DNA from 2 places in the Parashewanella sp. 2304DJ23-3 genome. Region 1 is predicted to be linked to the other one. Evidence: riboswitches for the same ligand, from Rfam matches in the RefSeq annotation. Region 1 holds a riboswitch; the other holds the start of a gene.
What was found. Region 1 has a riboswitch for cyclic di-GMP ahead of AC1EU2_RS10210 (hypothetical protein). Riboswitches for the same ligand answer to the same signal wherever they lie in the genome.
Positions count from the first base shown of each region.

Region 2: linked by a shared signal. The riboswitch ahead of AC1EU2_RS04995 (hypothetical protein) and the one ahead of AC1EU2_RS10210 (hypothetical protein) in region 1 are both predicted to bind cyclic di-GMP.

Region 1 is NZ_JBWQOH010000004.1:55,514-63,234, forward strand. Features, by position in the region: gene infB (translation initiation factor IF-2) at 1-1,846, opposite strand, end outside; gene nusA (transcription termination factor NusA) at 1,873-3,378, opposite strand; gene rimP (ribosome maturation factor RimP) at 3,406-3,861, opposite strand; tRNA gene AC1EU2_RS10190 (tRNA-Met) at 4,053-4,129, opposite strand; tRNA gene AC1EU2_RS10195 (tRNA-Leu) at 4,212-4,297, opposite strand; gene secG (preprotein translocase subunit SecG) at 4,324-4,677, opposite strand; gene tpiA (triose-phosphate isomerase) at 4,679-5,461, opposite strand; cyclic di-GMP riboswitch class I at 5,796-5,885, shown strand; gene AC1EU2_RS10210 (hypothetical protein) at 5,962-7,721, shown strand, end outside.
Region 2 is NZ_JBWQOH010000001.1:1,127,991-1,135,711, reverse strand. Features, by position in the region: gene AC1EU2_RS05020 (hypothetical protein) at 1-1,738, shown strand, start outside; gene AC1EU2_RS05015 (protein-tyrosine phosphatase family protein) at 1,763-2,344, opposite strand; gene AC1EU2_RS05010 (DNA cytosine methyltransferase) at 2,404-3,630, opposite strand; gene def (peptide deformylase) at 3,857-4,369, shown strand; gene AC1EU2_RS05000 (hypothetical protein) at 4,389-4,601, shown strand; cyclic di-GMP riboswitch class I at 4,676-4,759, shown strand; gene AC1EU2_RS04995 (hypothetical protein) at 4,803-6,305, shown strand; tRNA gene AC1EU2_RS04990 (tRNA-Leu) at 6,447-6,531, opposite strand; gene AC1EU2_RS04985 (TonB-dependent receptor) at 6,884-7,721, shown strand, end outside.

The sequences.
Region 1 (7,721 bases):
TTGAAGGACCAGCTTCAGTAATTGGTTGACCGTTCTCATCTTTCATCGCACGGATTTTACCGTACTCAAGACCACATAGAACGATATCACCTTGACGTAATGTACCTTCCTGAACAAGAACAGTAGCAACTGGGCCACGACCTTTATCAAGTTTAGATTCAACAACAACGCCAGACGCCATGCCTTCGCGAATTGCTTTAAGCTCAAGTACTTCAGATTGAAGCAAAATGCCTTCAAGAAGTTCGTCAATACCTGTACCTACTTTCGCAGATACGTTAACGAACATGTGCTCTCCGCCCCACTCTTCTGACATTACGCCATGTTGAGAAAGTTCACTTCTTACACGCTCAAAATCAGCTTCAGGCTTATCAACTTTGTTGACAGCAACAATCAAAGGTACGTCAGCTGCTTTAGCATGCTGAATCGCTTCAATTGTTTGTGGCATTACACCATCATCAGCAGCAACAACTAGAATTACGATATCCGTTGCTTTTGCACCACGAGCACGCATTGAAGTAAAGGCAGCATGACCTGGAGTATCTAGGAACGTCACCATGCCGTTTTCAGTTTCTACGTGGTATGCACCGATGTGCTGAGTAATACCACCGGCTTCGCCAGAAGCAACTTTTGCACGACGGATGTAATCAAGTAATGATGTTTTACCATGGTCAACGTGACCCATGATAGTTACAACAGGAGCACGAGGCTCAACTGATAGATCATCACCGCGATCAGCAAGTACTTGATGCTCAAGTTCGTTTTCACGAGTTAGCACTACTTTATGACCCATTTCTTCTGCAACCATTTGTGCAGTTTCTTGGTCAAGTACTTGGTTAATGGTAACCATGCTGCCCATCTTCATCATTTGCTTGATGATTTCGGTCGCTTTGATTGCCATTTTTTGTGCTAATTCAGAAACAGTAACAGTTTCACCAATCTTAACATCACGGTTTACCGCTGCAACTGGCTTATTGAAGCCATGAGCCATTGACTCTGGAGCAACTGATTTATTGTTGCGGTTGTTGCGGTTATTACGGTTACGGTCACGACCGCCACCCTTTGTTTTCTTGTTACGACGACGACCACGACGCTCTTCTTCAGCATCAGACTTATCTTCAGCAGCACGAGCCGCTTGAGATGTCGTGATGTGGTGATCAGCTGTTTTTTCAGCTTCTTTGCGTTTGGCTTCTTCTTCTTCCCAACGCTTTGCATTTTCTTCAGCTAAGCGGCGTGCTTCATCAGCGGCTTTTGAAGCCTCTTCTTCACGCTTTTGTTTCTCAGCTTGTTCTTGAGCAGTTCTTAAGCGCTCAGCTTCTTGTTTTGCTACTTCCACTTCTTTAGGATCTTGTTTCGCTTCTACTTCTACTGCTTTAGTCTTTGCTTTAGCTTCTGCTTCTGCTTTGGCTTTGGCCTTCGCTTCTGCTTTAGCTTTCGCTTCTGCGTCTGCTTTCGCTTTTGCCTCAGCTTTCGCTTTTGCCTCAGCTTTCGCTTCTGCTTCTACTTTAGCTTTCGCTTCTTCTTCCGCTTGCTGCTCTAGCTCTGCTGAATCACGCTTAACGAAAGTACGCTTTTTACGAACTTCAACTTGTACGTCTTTCGACTGACCTGAGCTACTTGAAACACTCAAAGTAGACTTTTGCTTACGCTGCAAAGTCATTTTTTGAGGCTTGGCATCCCCGCCATGTTGTTTCTTTAAAAAATCAAGCAATTGATTCTTTTCATCTTCCGTTACAGAATCATTCTTGCCTTTTTTAATACCAGCTTGTTCGAATTGCTCAATCAAACGATCAACGTTCTTGTCATTTCGTACTTCTGCAGCCAGTTTTTCTACTGTTGTTTCTGACATCAGTTAAACTCCCCCTGTTGATCGACTTATTCTGCTTCATCGCCAAACCAACAGATGTTGCGGGCAGCCATAATCAGCTCACCAGCTCTTTCTTCTGTCAATTCTTCAATTTCGATCAAATCATCAATGCCTTGTTCGGCCAAATCTTCTAGTGTAATCACACCTTTACTTGCAAATACGTAAGCAAGGTGCTTTTCTAGTCCTTCAAGTGCCAGTAGATCTGCACTTGGCTCTGCACCATCTAACGCTTCTTCAGAAGCTAATGCTGCAGTTGAAATTGCTGATTTCGCACGTTCACGCAATGCTTCAACAATATCTTCATCGAAACCGTCAATATCGAGTAACTCTGTTACTGGCACATACGCAATTTCTTCCAGAGAAGTGAAGCCTTCATCCGCAAGTACTTGAGCGAAATCTTCATCTACGTCTAATGCATTCACAAATAACGTTGTGATTTTCGCACTTTCAGCTCGGTGTTTCTCGTTCATTTCGTCAACAGTCATCACATTTAGCTCCCAACCGGTAAGTTGAGTAGCTAGACGAACGTTTTGACCATTACGACCAATAGCTTGAGCTAAAGCACCTTCTTCAACAGCAATGTCCATTGAATTTGAATCTTCATCAACGATGATAGATGCAACATCTGCTGGCGCCATTGCATTGATAACGAACTGAGCAGGATTATCATCCCAAAGTACGATATCGACACGCTCACCATTTAATTCGTTAGACACGGCTTGGACACGTGCTCCACGCATACCTACACATGCGCCGATTGGATCAATACGTCTGTCATTCGACTTAACTGCAATTTTTGCACGAGAACCAGGGTCACGAGAAGCACCCATGATTTCAATCATCTCATCCGCAATTTCTGGTACTTCTACACGGAACAGCTCAATCAGCATGTCCGGTTTTGTACGAGTTAAGAATAGCTGTGCACCGCGCGCTTCTGGGCGTACAGAGTAAAGCAATGAACGAACACGGTCACCTGGACGGAATGTTTCACGAGCGATGATGTCATCTTTAAAAAGTACACCATCAGCATTGTTACCTAAATCAATAACAACTGTGTCACGGTTACTCTTCTTAACAACACCAGTGATCAGCTCGCCTTCTTTATCTGCGAATTGCTCAACTACCTGTGCACGCTCAGCTTCTCGTACTTTTTGTACAATAACTTGCTTAGCTGTTTGCGTCGTAATACGGTCAAATTGAACTGACTCAATTTGCTCTTCGACGTAATCACCTTCATTTAATTCAGGATCATCAAACTGCGCAGCTTCAAGCGTGATTTCAGCATATGGGTTTTCTAATAGCTCACCCGCTTCAGGGTTAACTATCAACCAACGACGGAAAGTATCGTAATGACCGGTTTTACGATCAATCTCAACACGTACTTCAATGTCGCCTTCGTATTTTTTCTTTGTTGCTGTCGCAAGCGCAATCTCCAGCGCTTCAAAAATCTTTTCGCGTGGTACCGCTTTTTCATTCGATACCGCTTCCGCAACTAGCAGGATCTCTTTATTCATCGTCTTGCCTCGTTCACCTTGAAACTATCAAAACTTCGCTATTAGATTGCCTTTACGGATATTATCCAAAGCAACTAGCGTGTCATTGCCATCAACCTGAAGTGAAAGCATTTGTCCTTCTACTTTAGTTACGGCGCCTTTTAATTTACGACTGCCATTGACTGGCATATTCAATAAAACTTTTACTTCTTCACCGATGTACATCCCGTACTGTTCGACAGTAAATAAAGGTCTGTCTACGCCCGGCGAAGATACCTCTAAGGTATATTCGTTTACGATAGGATCTTCTACGTCCATTACCGCACTGATTTGACGACTGGCTTCTGCACAATCATCAATTGAAATGCCGTTGTCACTGTCAATGTATACCCTAACCGTAGAATGTTTACCTGCTTGAACATAATCAATACCCCACAGTTTATAGCCTAACGCTTCAACTGGTGCAGTAAGCATGTCTGTCAGTTTGGATTCTAATCTTGCCAAAACGACACCCCCATAAAAAACAAAAAAGGGCATATAGCCCCATTACAACATCACTTCATGTGATAATTTTCAGGTTTAGGAGCTTACCCCCAAATAACAAAAAACCCCGTATTTCACGAGGTTATCATTATAAGAACCTGTAACTACAATGACTTAACGCTCTCGTTAAATTAACTGTCATTGTAGGGAGCTGGTTGCGGGGGCCGGATTTGAACCGACGACCTTCGGGTTATGAGCCCGACGAGCTACCAAACTGCTCCACCCCGCGTCAACTGCTGCAAGTATATTGATTATCACCTTTACTTGCAATAACTAAGCCTACTTATTTCGTAGAAAACTTAGCTAAACTTTGGTGCCGAGAGCGGGACTTGAACCCGCACGGCCATAGGCCACCACCCCCTCAAGATGGCGTGTCTACCAATTCCACCACCTCGGCATTAAAGCTTTTCGATAAATCCTAGATTAGTCAGGAATTTTATCTTCTGTAGATTCTTTTTTCGCTGGTGCAGTTTTTGCTGCATCTGCTGGTTGCTGCTCAGTAGCAGCTGGAGTACCTAAATTTTCCCATGCTTTATCATCTGAAGCGTGGTTAGCACTCATGCGACCTATCATCAAACTTACGATGAAGAAAAGAATCGCTAAAATTGCTGTTGCTCTCGTTAATGCATTACCAGCACCACTTGAACCAAATAGAGTTCCCGACGCGCCTGCACCGAAAGAAGCTCCCATGTCAGCGCCTTTACCTTGCTGGATTAAAATTAAACCAATTAGGCCAATCGCTACTAACAAATAAACTACTATTAACACTTCGTACATGTTATGCACTCATCGCTATGCTACATAAACTCAAAAATTCGGTAGAGTTCAAGCTTGCCCCGCCAATCAACCCACCATCAACATCTGGTTGAGCGAACAAATCTGCGGCATTACTAGGGGTAACACTACCACCGTATAAAATTCTTACGTTTTCACCAATAAATGGTGAAACTTCTGATAAACGCTTACGAATAAAAGCATGCACTTCTTGAGCTTGCTCTGGTGTAGCACTTTTACCAGTTCCTACAGCCCATAAAGGTTCGTAGGCAATAATTGCATTATCGAAAGCCATAGTACCATTTTTTTCGATAACTATATCTAATTCTTCAGCAATCACTTCAAAGGTGCGACGTGCTTCTCGTGCTGGACCTGATTCACCGACACACAAAATTGGCGTTAAACCATTTTGCTGTGCTGCAGCGAATTTCTCAGCGACAATATCACTCGTTTCGCCATACATACGACGTCTTTCTGAATGACCAACAATAACATAATTACAACCAGCATCTTTCAGCATTTTAGCTGAAACTTCACCAGTATATGCACCAAAGTCATGCTGACTGACGTTTTGTGCGCCCATACGTACTAAAGAACCGTTCAATGCATCTTTATTAGCTTCCAGCTGCTGCCTTACACTTTCAAGATAAATTGTTGGCGGACAAAGAACCACTTCTGCGGAATCGTTTTGTAGCTTTGCGGCAAACTTCTTAAATAGTTCAATAGCTAAAGCAGAAGAACCATTCATTTTCCAGTTGCCAGCAATCATAGGACGTCTGAGTGCCATTGCTGTCTCCTTTAAAGCGGGCTGAATAATAACGAACCCATGTAAAAGTTACAATAGTTCTAGTGTTAATTTTTATAAAGCGATGTTTTCTCGGCTGCTTTTTAGTCAATCCACTGACATTAGCTGCATTTCGACAGCAGATTGACTGATCTTTTGCGATTTTCTATCAGTTTCGGTTACCTAAATGCAAACCAAGGCTTGAAACTCTTTTTTATAGATTAATTTTAACAATGTTATTTGCTTATAACTAAATAGTTTAAAAAACTTATTAAGATGTTCTCAAAGTTGTCGCCTTGTAACAACTCATCAGTAGCAGCAGTAGATGAACAATTTAGGTGAATAAAGGCAAACCTCTCGAAAGTTAGGGACGCAAAGCCTCCGGTCTAAGGTCTGAAGATAGGACTAGGATAGCGGGGTTGCTGGAGCAGCTAAGCTGCACATCCATGTTTTATCCAGTTCAGATCACCTGTTTATTTGTTTTGAATAAAAAGGTTTGCATTATGCGTAGTTTATCCAAGTTAAGTGCGGGAATACTGTTTTCTCTCACAGCCAATACTGTATTGGCCGATGTCCAAGTCGATATTGATTCATCAACGCCATCAACAGGTTACCCTTTTCAAACTTTTAATGTGAATATCACATCAACTGAATCTCTAGAAACCGTTGAAGTCACAAATTGGCCAGAAGAGTGGTGCCAGTTACCTTTTTTTACTCTTTCACCAGTTTCAGTTTCAGGAAACCAGTATCAAACTTCAGTCAACTATAATTTTAAACATCATCGTAGCTATAACGGTGATAAAGTCTGTGTTTACATAAAAGATACAACTGGTAAAGAGTATACCTATTCAAGTTCTGAGCAAATAAGCTTAGTGACTGCAAAAATTGACATATCTACAGTTGAAAATAATCAACTTGAACATACCCTTTCAACGACTGACTACTATGGTCAAGATAGAAACGCTGTTGATTTTATTTATCGTCAGCAACATTCAGGTGAAACCTTATTGTTTGATCTGAGTGGACAAACTAATCCTGGGCTCGATATCGCTTTAACCGATTTTCAAGGTAATATCATTCAACTAGCAGAAACAACAGATGCTGGTGAATGGCAAATAAAGCAATTTCCGTTGCCATTGCCTGAAACCTCCGTAAACTCTCACAAATCCTATAAGCTTGCAGCTTTCCTTAAGTCTGATCACAATGTCAAAATAGGTGATGAACAACTGTCTTTTAAAGGCCAGAAGGTCGCCTTTGAAATTTTTAAAACGCCTGCTGTGCCTTTAGATGAAAACAACTATGCTTCGGGCGAACTGAGCTGGGATCTACAAACACCATTGAATATCGTTGAAACACGATTATTAATGTTAGAGGATCCGGAGCAATGCTCTGTAGCAACCCCAAATGCAAGTGTAATTCAACCGATGCCTTCTGGTACTCATTTCAATTTTATAAATCAGATTCATCTGCATAACTACTTTGCGTGTATGCAGGTTGAAGATGTTGATGGTAGAACTTTTAACCAACCAATTGGGTGGATACAGAAAGCCCGAGCTCCACAAATTCACATATCAGACTCAGTCAGCTCAGAAGAAGTTATTAGTGAAACCATTCAAGGGTATGTTACTGATGCGGAATCGGTTTATATCAACTACATTTCTGATCAAGGTACATCGAGTAGAGACCACGTTTTAAGAACTTGTGAGGATTACATTAGAGGTACCCCATTAAATGACTCTGAAGTCAATTTTGAAATTTCAGATGCAACACTAAATGATCATTATTTGTGTGTTGTTGCTGATAATGGCGTTGGTGGTATTTCACACTATTTGAGCGATCACAAAGTTAATCTAACCAATGGAATGGACATCACCGCGAATTTACAAAACAGAGAACCTTCAACTCCTTTTCCAACGGTGCTTGATATACCAGAAAAATTACAAAGGTCAACAATTGCAACACCAGGGTGTCGTGGCGTGCTTTTGAGCGCTGATTTAATAATGAGTGCAGGTCATTGCGAAGCCCCTTTCTTCCGCCCACCTAATGGTCAATGGCGTACCGCTCCTTCGAGTTACAGCTTTTTAGCCGCAAAAGATGAGTACGCACAAAAATCCCATATTCAAGCACTAAACGCAGCAAGAGAAAAAGTAGGCACCGCAGTAGAATACGATTTCCAGTGGTATAATGATGAATCCTCACGAATTGATGATGAACTAAGTCAATATTTCGAAAGTGATTATGATGTCTACTTAAGTCCGTATTT
Region 2 (7,721 bases), on a different contig from region 1:
TAAAAGGAGCGAATGTTTTCTTCAGCTTTTATTGCGCATAAATAAACTGAGCATTTCAGGACAAATTCGTGATAATAATCATAGAGAAGTGACGAATAGAATGGTCACTGAGTGCAGATGGTATGACGACGCACAAGATTTTTGTAAGTCTCAAATGAGAGCCGAGCCTGAACTGCTAAGGTTCTTGTTACAAAGTTTCTACTTTGTTTGGGGAAGAGAAACAGTTGAGGACAACAGACCTTTTATTGGTGATAAGTCATTAGAGTGTTCTCGTCAGCTTTATAAAACTAAACCTACTTATACTGAAACACAGAGGGTAAGAGTGCCTTTGTGCTTAAGTGAAACGGAGTCCGATTTTTACCTGATGCAGCTGATATCAGAGGTGAATATAGACTTCTGGAAAGAATGCCCGCAGCCACTAAAAGATGGTGCGCTTATCGTGGCAGCAAAAATAAAAAATATAGAGTTTTTTCACCTACTGTTACTTCGTAAAGCCGACCCCAATTTTGTAAGTCCCGAAGGGCAAAAAGCAATTGCCCATTGCGTTGTAGGAGGCTTTATCGCGGGATATGAAAAGCTGCTGCCCTATACGAATTTGTCTAGTATTGTAGATGAAAGGCGACAAGAGAGTATTGTACATAAAGCAGCGAAAAGTTGCTGTTCTCAAATGTTTATGAAGGTGCTTGCTGATTATGATGCTCGCTTGCAGCAACCTGTTTTTGGAGAGAAAAAAAGAAAAACAGAGCTATTAGAAAGTAAAAACTCAGTCAGCTTATCAGCATTAGATCTTGCTTTACTTAATGAGTTTGAGTCAGCTATTACTTATATGATTGAAAGGAAAATTGATTTAGAAACTCGGCAAAGGTTTCATAGCCTTGTACCCGGTAGCGAACATCCAAAACTACGTTATCACCATTTAGATTTAAATCCATTTGAATTTGTCATCAAGCATTTTAAGTCCAAAGCAGTAGCAGCTATTGCCAAAGGCAATTCTGAACTATTGGAAGCAAAAGGAATGGATGGTAATACCCCATTATTATACGCTGCGATGCATGGTGACTATGATTGTGTTAATGCGCTGCGTCATTGTGGCGCAAAAGTTAGTTCAACTAATTCGAAAGGACAAGGACTTCTTCATTGTGCGGCATATAATTCTAGAAAGGCTGTATTTCATTTGATATGGAATTTAAGTGAACTTAGTGAGGTAAAGTTTGATAAAAAGATACCAAATCCGCTTGAAATTGCACTTACGAATGCAGGTACCCCCGCATCTACATGCCGAACCATTATAAGGAGTGGTGCGATATTGTTAACAGAGTCAGGTCATAGGGAGATCAATGCACTTCAGTATGCAGCCGCATTTTCGACATCTGTAGAAAAACTCGATCTTGTGCTTGAGTGTTTCTTAACATTGGGAAGTATCAATGCGTATGGAACAAGTGGCCAAAATCAGAATACTGCTTTAGATCAGGTACGAAATGATTTGGGTCTAAAACAACAGTTTCTCAATAGGTTAAAAAGTAACGGTGCATTGATGGGCTCTGAGATAAGACAACAGCAGCAAGCAAAGAGAGACGCAGACGAAGAACAAAGACTGTTAATATTCAATCTGCAAAGAGATATAAAAACGTTAGCTTGGGAGTATACAAAGCTCAGAGCAGAAGCTGAAGATAAACTTGGTTGGCTTAGTTTTCATGAATATCCAAACTCTGACGTAGCTAAAAAGTACAAAAAGTAGAGGGAAACAAGATACTTCCTCATACTATTGCTTTATTGAGTGTTCGTGATCTATAACTGCTTCTACTTTACTTTTAAGGTTTTTTAGGCCCCATGCTTCCCCAATCGAGATGGCCTCCTCTTTATCTTTACCATCGCATGCAAAAGCCGCTAAAGCCATCATTGCTCCGTTTCGATTTGCTGACTTGCAATGAATGACAATGGTCTTATTGTCACGACTTGAGAAAAACCCTCTCACTTTTTTAGCATTTTCTAATGTAATGTCACTCTCCCCGGAAACGGGGATATTTACATATTGAACGTTATAGAATTGGGCGAGATTTTGTTCATGTTTATTTTCACTTTCAGCTGTGTGTTGACTGATGGGTAATAAATCTAGTACCACAACATCACCTGCTTTGTGCAGTAACTCATACGTCCTTTGGTTTATCAGCCCCGTAGAAAAGTGTTGTTTCAAAGGGGCAGGCTGAAATACGTTTACTACACCCGTTTGCTGTATGCTTTCAACCGTTAAAGGGGAACGATTATGTGTTACTGCTGGCTTGTGAGCATAAGCGGTGGTAGAAGAATGTAAGTTCGGACAGCTCGATGATCGTTGGATCGACATAACATATAAGCTTGGCAAATAAATATTGTAATTATCACCTTGCCAAGCTGAATCACCGCTTAATCGAAAATATTATCCCATATATTTTCTAGGTGTTTAGCAATGTTAAAGGCCATCAAGGGAGGCACTGCATTACCAATGACTTTATAAGCACCTGAGGCGGACAAAGAGTAATCATGATTCTTCTTGGTAAAAACAAATTCATACTCATCTGGAAAACTTTGAATACGGGCACATTCACGAACCGTTAAACGGCGTTCAATAAGCCCTTGTGTCAACTCATCATGATTTTTACCACCGTATTCAGCACGTAAGCGGCGATATTCAATATTACCATGATGCTCGGCACGAATAGTTGGTGCTAGCCCTTCTTGGTTCACTTCTGTTTGCCCTTGTGTTCCTTTACAGTACTTCGCTTTTGAATACTTTGCTTGTGCAGGATCTAAAGTGGCCTCTGGCTCCTTTAGGTTCGCAAACACTTGCTTTGATTTTGTAAAATGATGCTGAAGTTCAGTAGGATCTGCTGAGTGAGTTTTTGGCGGGTAAACATCAATCTCGCCTGCTTCAACTCGAGCAATGATCCCAGGCTTTAAGAATGCTTTATTTAAACCGATAAAAATAATTCGTTCACGATTTTGAGCAACACCGTAATTTGCTGCAGTAAGCACTTTTGCAGGTACGACTAAATAACCTGAACCCACAGTTCTAAAGTCTTCTTCGATGATGCGTTTGGCGTCACCCAGTGAAATCAAACCTTTTACATTCTCTGCGACAAACACTTTAGGGTTTGTGATTTCAATCACTTGGCGCATCCATAAATATAAACTGCCGCGAGACTCCTCACTGGAGACTTCACCGTCAATTTTATTGTTATGGTTTTTGTGAGACTGAAATCCACCTCGCTTTCCTGCCACGCTGAAATCTTGGCATGGGAAGCCACCGGTGACGACGTCAACATTCTCAGGGAAGACTTGTTCACCCGCTTGATGACGTTTAACTAATTCGACAATGCTGGTGGTGTGAAAAATGCGCTCAACATCTTTACCTTGGCTTTTAAAAAAGGTTTTCCATGCGGCTTCAGCATAAGGGAGTATATCGTTGGCGAAAACGGTTTCGAAGCTGTTTTTATTTAGCTTTACTCGATGTTCATCAAGGGGGATATACCATTCATTTGGGTGCATATCCCAATTAATACAGGCGCTAGGGACGGTGAAGTTGCCCTCAAAGCCCAAGTCCATGCCGCCACAACCACTAAATAAAGAAAGTAATTTTTTACTGTTACTCATGTAAGTTTTTATTATTCCTAATGATGCTCTATGCCAACGGTGATACGGTTCAACAGTTTCGGCTTTATATTGCAAGACAGTTTATCATTGCATTGGCTCACTAAGGTGAGTTACTTGTTACTACTGAATGCTTTTAAAGTAAATAATGACGATAAAAAAATGATGTACGCAACAGAAACCATTATACTCTCACGCTTTATTTTAACGATGAGTAATTACTAAATACATGGCTGTTCTTGATATTCTTACTGCTCCCGATGTGCGATTAAAGCAAGTTGCAAAGCCTGTTACAGATGTGAAGCAGGTACAAACGTTAATTGATGATTTACTCGAAACCATGTATTCCACTGATGATGGGATTGGACTTGCTGCAACGCAAGTTGGTTCTGAGTACGCTGTTGTAGTTATCGATATTTCGGATGAACGCAATGATCCATTAGTGTTGATTAACCCTAAGGTTACGGCTGGCTCTGATAAAGCCAAAGGGCAAGAAGGTTGTTTATCAGTACCTGATTATTATGCGGAAGTTGAACGCTTTACTTCAGTAACGGTTGAAGCTTTAGATCGTAATGGGAAGGAAATTACTGTCAGCAGTGATGAGTTTTTAGCTATCGTTATGCAACACGAAATAGACCATCTTCATGGCAACTTATTTATCGACTATCTATCTTCATTGAAACAGCAAATGGCAATGAAAAAGGTAAAAAAATACGTTAAGTTAATGGCTAAACAAAAATAGCCTAACGAATTTATCAATCATGGAAGAGTTTCACATTAGCCGCATTCATACTCCTCAAGGTATTTTTAGAGTAAGCGGCTACTTATCACTGATTTCAAATAAAGTTGAAGCCACTTCACTTGAAGTGATGGGAACGGATGGCTGGGTCCAATTAGCCCTAGAACGCTCTCAAACGTTAATTGCGGAATTAACTCCCATTCTACTGTCACATTTCCGTGACGAATCTGTATAAAAACTCACACATTTATATCATTGAACTGTCATTGACAATCTTATTTATAACCATAAAATACAGCTGCTTACAAACGACTCAAAGGGCAAACTTACTGAAAAGTAAGGACGCAAAGTGACAGCACTCCATCAAATTGATAAGTGGGCTGCTCTGCTGAGTTTTAATTTTTATTAAAACTTTTCCCGAAACAAGGAATGTGAAATGAGTTTTATAAATAACGCACCAATGAGTGCGCTTATCGCTACGTTACTTACAGGCTTTTGCTCTACTTCTGTGGCTTCTGAAGTGGCTAATCCTGAAGATGATGCCAGAATCGCTTCTCAATATTTTGAGCGTTATCATGATCAGTATGATCGCTCTACTTACCGAGGTGACTGGGGTTTAATTGATGATCTTGATATCCGTGACTTATTAGAAGAGCACGGGGTTGACAAGTTGAACCCTGAAATCAAAGCCCTCTTCACAACTGATAATGAAAACGGTAAACCTTGGAACCGTAAAATTCAATTTGACGTTCAATGGACCAATAAAACACTAGCGAAAATGTACCCTGAACAGTGGGCTGTGATTAAAGCAACAAAAAACCGTAAAGATCGTAAACAATTAGTGCGCAATCTACGCATGAATGCTTGTGATGCGCAAATGGAAGTGGGCAATGCAAGAGTTTACGGTGTTGATTCAAACAGTAATGTTTTAGAAATGGATAGCCATAGAACTGCAGGTTGCCCAGCAGGTGTTGCTGTTGGTACGTCAAAAATGCGTACCTTTATTTCAACGGTACCAAATGCTGAATACATGCTCACCGTGAAATATCAAAAGCGTGATTACAACTATGAAAAGTTTGGCGTTAAAAACCAGAAACAAGCTTATAGAGATCTCATCGTTCGCATTAACTCAGAGAAGCATAAGTTACCGCTAACAGAGGTTGAAGGTGAACCACTAGAAGATGGCTTCAAAGTTAAACAAATTCCGTTTACCGCTAGCCGTTTCTTTACTGCGATCAAGTTAAAGGACAGCGGTTATCCTGACAGCTATGGTATTTTGATTGATAGTGTTGTTGTTGAAAAAGTTGCCGACAACCCTCGCTTAGAAGAGTGCCGTTCATATTATCCACAAAATAGTAAAAAATTACGTAAGTGTTTAACGGGTGACACTGAACCAGAAATGATGGGCTGTAATCTAAATGAAGCCAATGTTGTTTGGAATCAAGGAGCAAACACTTCTAATGATCCAAACCGCAGTACTAAAGAAAATATTTTTAGTGCAGCAGACAGTAGCTTTTTGTCATTAGGTATGGCGGGTAAAGTTAACTTAAAACTTCGTGGAAATAATGTTAGAGCGGCATGCCCTGCTGAAGGCAAAACGCTACGTTTAGCTGAAGTAACATACGGTAACAGAGCTTTCGAGCAATATGCAGAACAAGCTTCTGTGAAGGTTAAACTAGTACGTTGTGAAAACGAAGCACTAAATGGTTGGAATTTATTAGCGAATCAGAGTCAGGACGCTGTAGATAACGAAGAGTCGGTGATTACCAATCAAGATTTTGAGTTTGCATTTGATGGCGCTTACGCTCAATGTGCAATTTCAAAAATTCAAGTGAAGGACACGTCTAATCTCATTTCTGAAGATTACTCTGGTTACGTTGTTAATGGTAATGGCTTTGATCTTTATAATCTAAGAATTGAAACGTCTGCGTCAGAATAATCGTTAAAACTTTTAAAAATACCTACTTTTGCTGAAAATATCTGAGTTAGTCGAGGTAGGTATCGCTTTTAAGAGTTGTTATCAGATACAAAAAAACCGACGTTAAAGTCGGTTTGTCTCTCATATAGAGAAAATCAAAAATGGTACCGAAGGACGGACTTGAACCGTCACTCCCGAAGGAAACGGATTTTGAATCCGTCGTGTCTACCAATTCCACCACTCCGGCATCTTTGATTAGTTTGTTGTGCTGGTTAAGCCTCAACAATGGAACGGAATTATACTCAGCCTTTAGCTAATGGCAAGTGGTTTCATTGCTGTTTTGTGAAAAATGAGTTTAAGCGGCTGAAAATCCGTCATTTCATCAGTTTTCATAAATGAAAGTAGCTTAGTATCTTATAAGATTCTCTAAATTGAATTGACCATTGTCAAGTTCACCACCTATTCATTGTGCCTTTCTTAATTTACTGATTATAAAAGCAAAAGCTGTGCGACATAGTGTCGCACTTTGTCGCATTTGTATTGTGATAAAGACAGGGTAGGCGCAAAATTCAGCTACAAATATTTAGGGAGTTTGTAACATGCGTTTGAACGTTTTAAGTGGTTTGTTGATTTCAATGTATGCAGTCAGTGGTGCCTCTTGGGCTGATGCTGATCCAATAGAAGTAATTGTTGTTAAAGGTCAAGTTGCTAAGCAAACAGGAGTGGACTCCGACTCTGTAGCTACCCCAAATTATGCGATTCCAACGAGTGATTTGGCCGATCTTCTTAAGTCGATTCCGGGCGCAAATGTTAATGCTAATGGTCCAGTCAGTAAAATTGCTCAATATCGTGGCTTATACGGAGACAAAATTGCTACGAGTGTTGACGGCCTCACGTTAGCAGGTGCAGGTCCAAATGCGATGGATGCCCCGTTAAGTTATGGTAGCCAGTTAACTACAGAATCCATTGAGATGACTCGTGGTATTGCCCCAGTGAGTAGTGGTATTGATACGATTGGTGGCAGCTTAAAAGTAAATACGATCGGGCCAGAAATTGAACATAACTTTAGTCATCTATTAGGTCAGTATTCTGCTAATGGTAGTCAGTCACAACTTGGTGCATTAACAAATATCGGCTGGAAATCACAAGCGCTGTTGTTGCATGTTGAGCAGAATAAAGGGAACAGTGAAGTTGAAGATGGCGCTGGCAGAGAGATTGTGCCATCGGTATATGACAAACAACAATTTGGTATTAAATATTTAAATCAAATCACTCAAAATCATCAAATTACGTTAAGTTATCAAGGTGTCAATACTGGAGACTCCGCAAGTCCTGCGTTGCCAATGGATATTGATTTCATTGATACAGATAGGGTTAAAGCAGCAGGTGAGTCAGAGTTCGATTGGGGGCAAATGAACTGGCATATTGGTTGGCAAA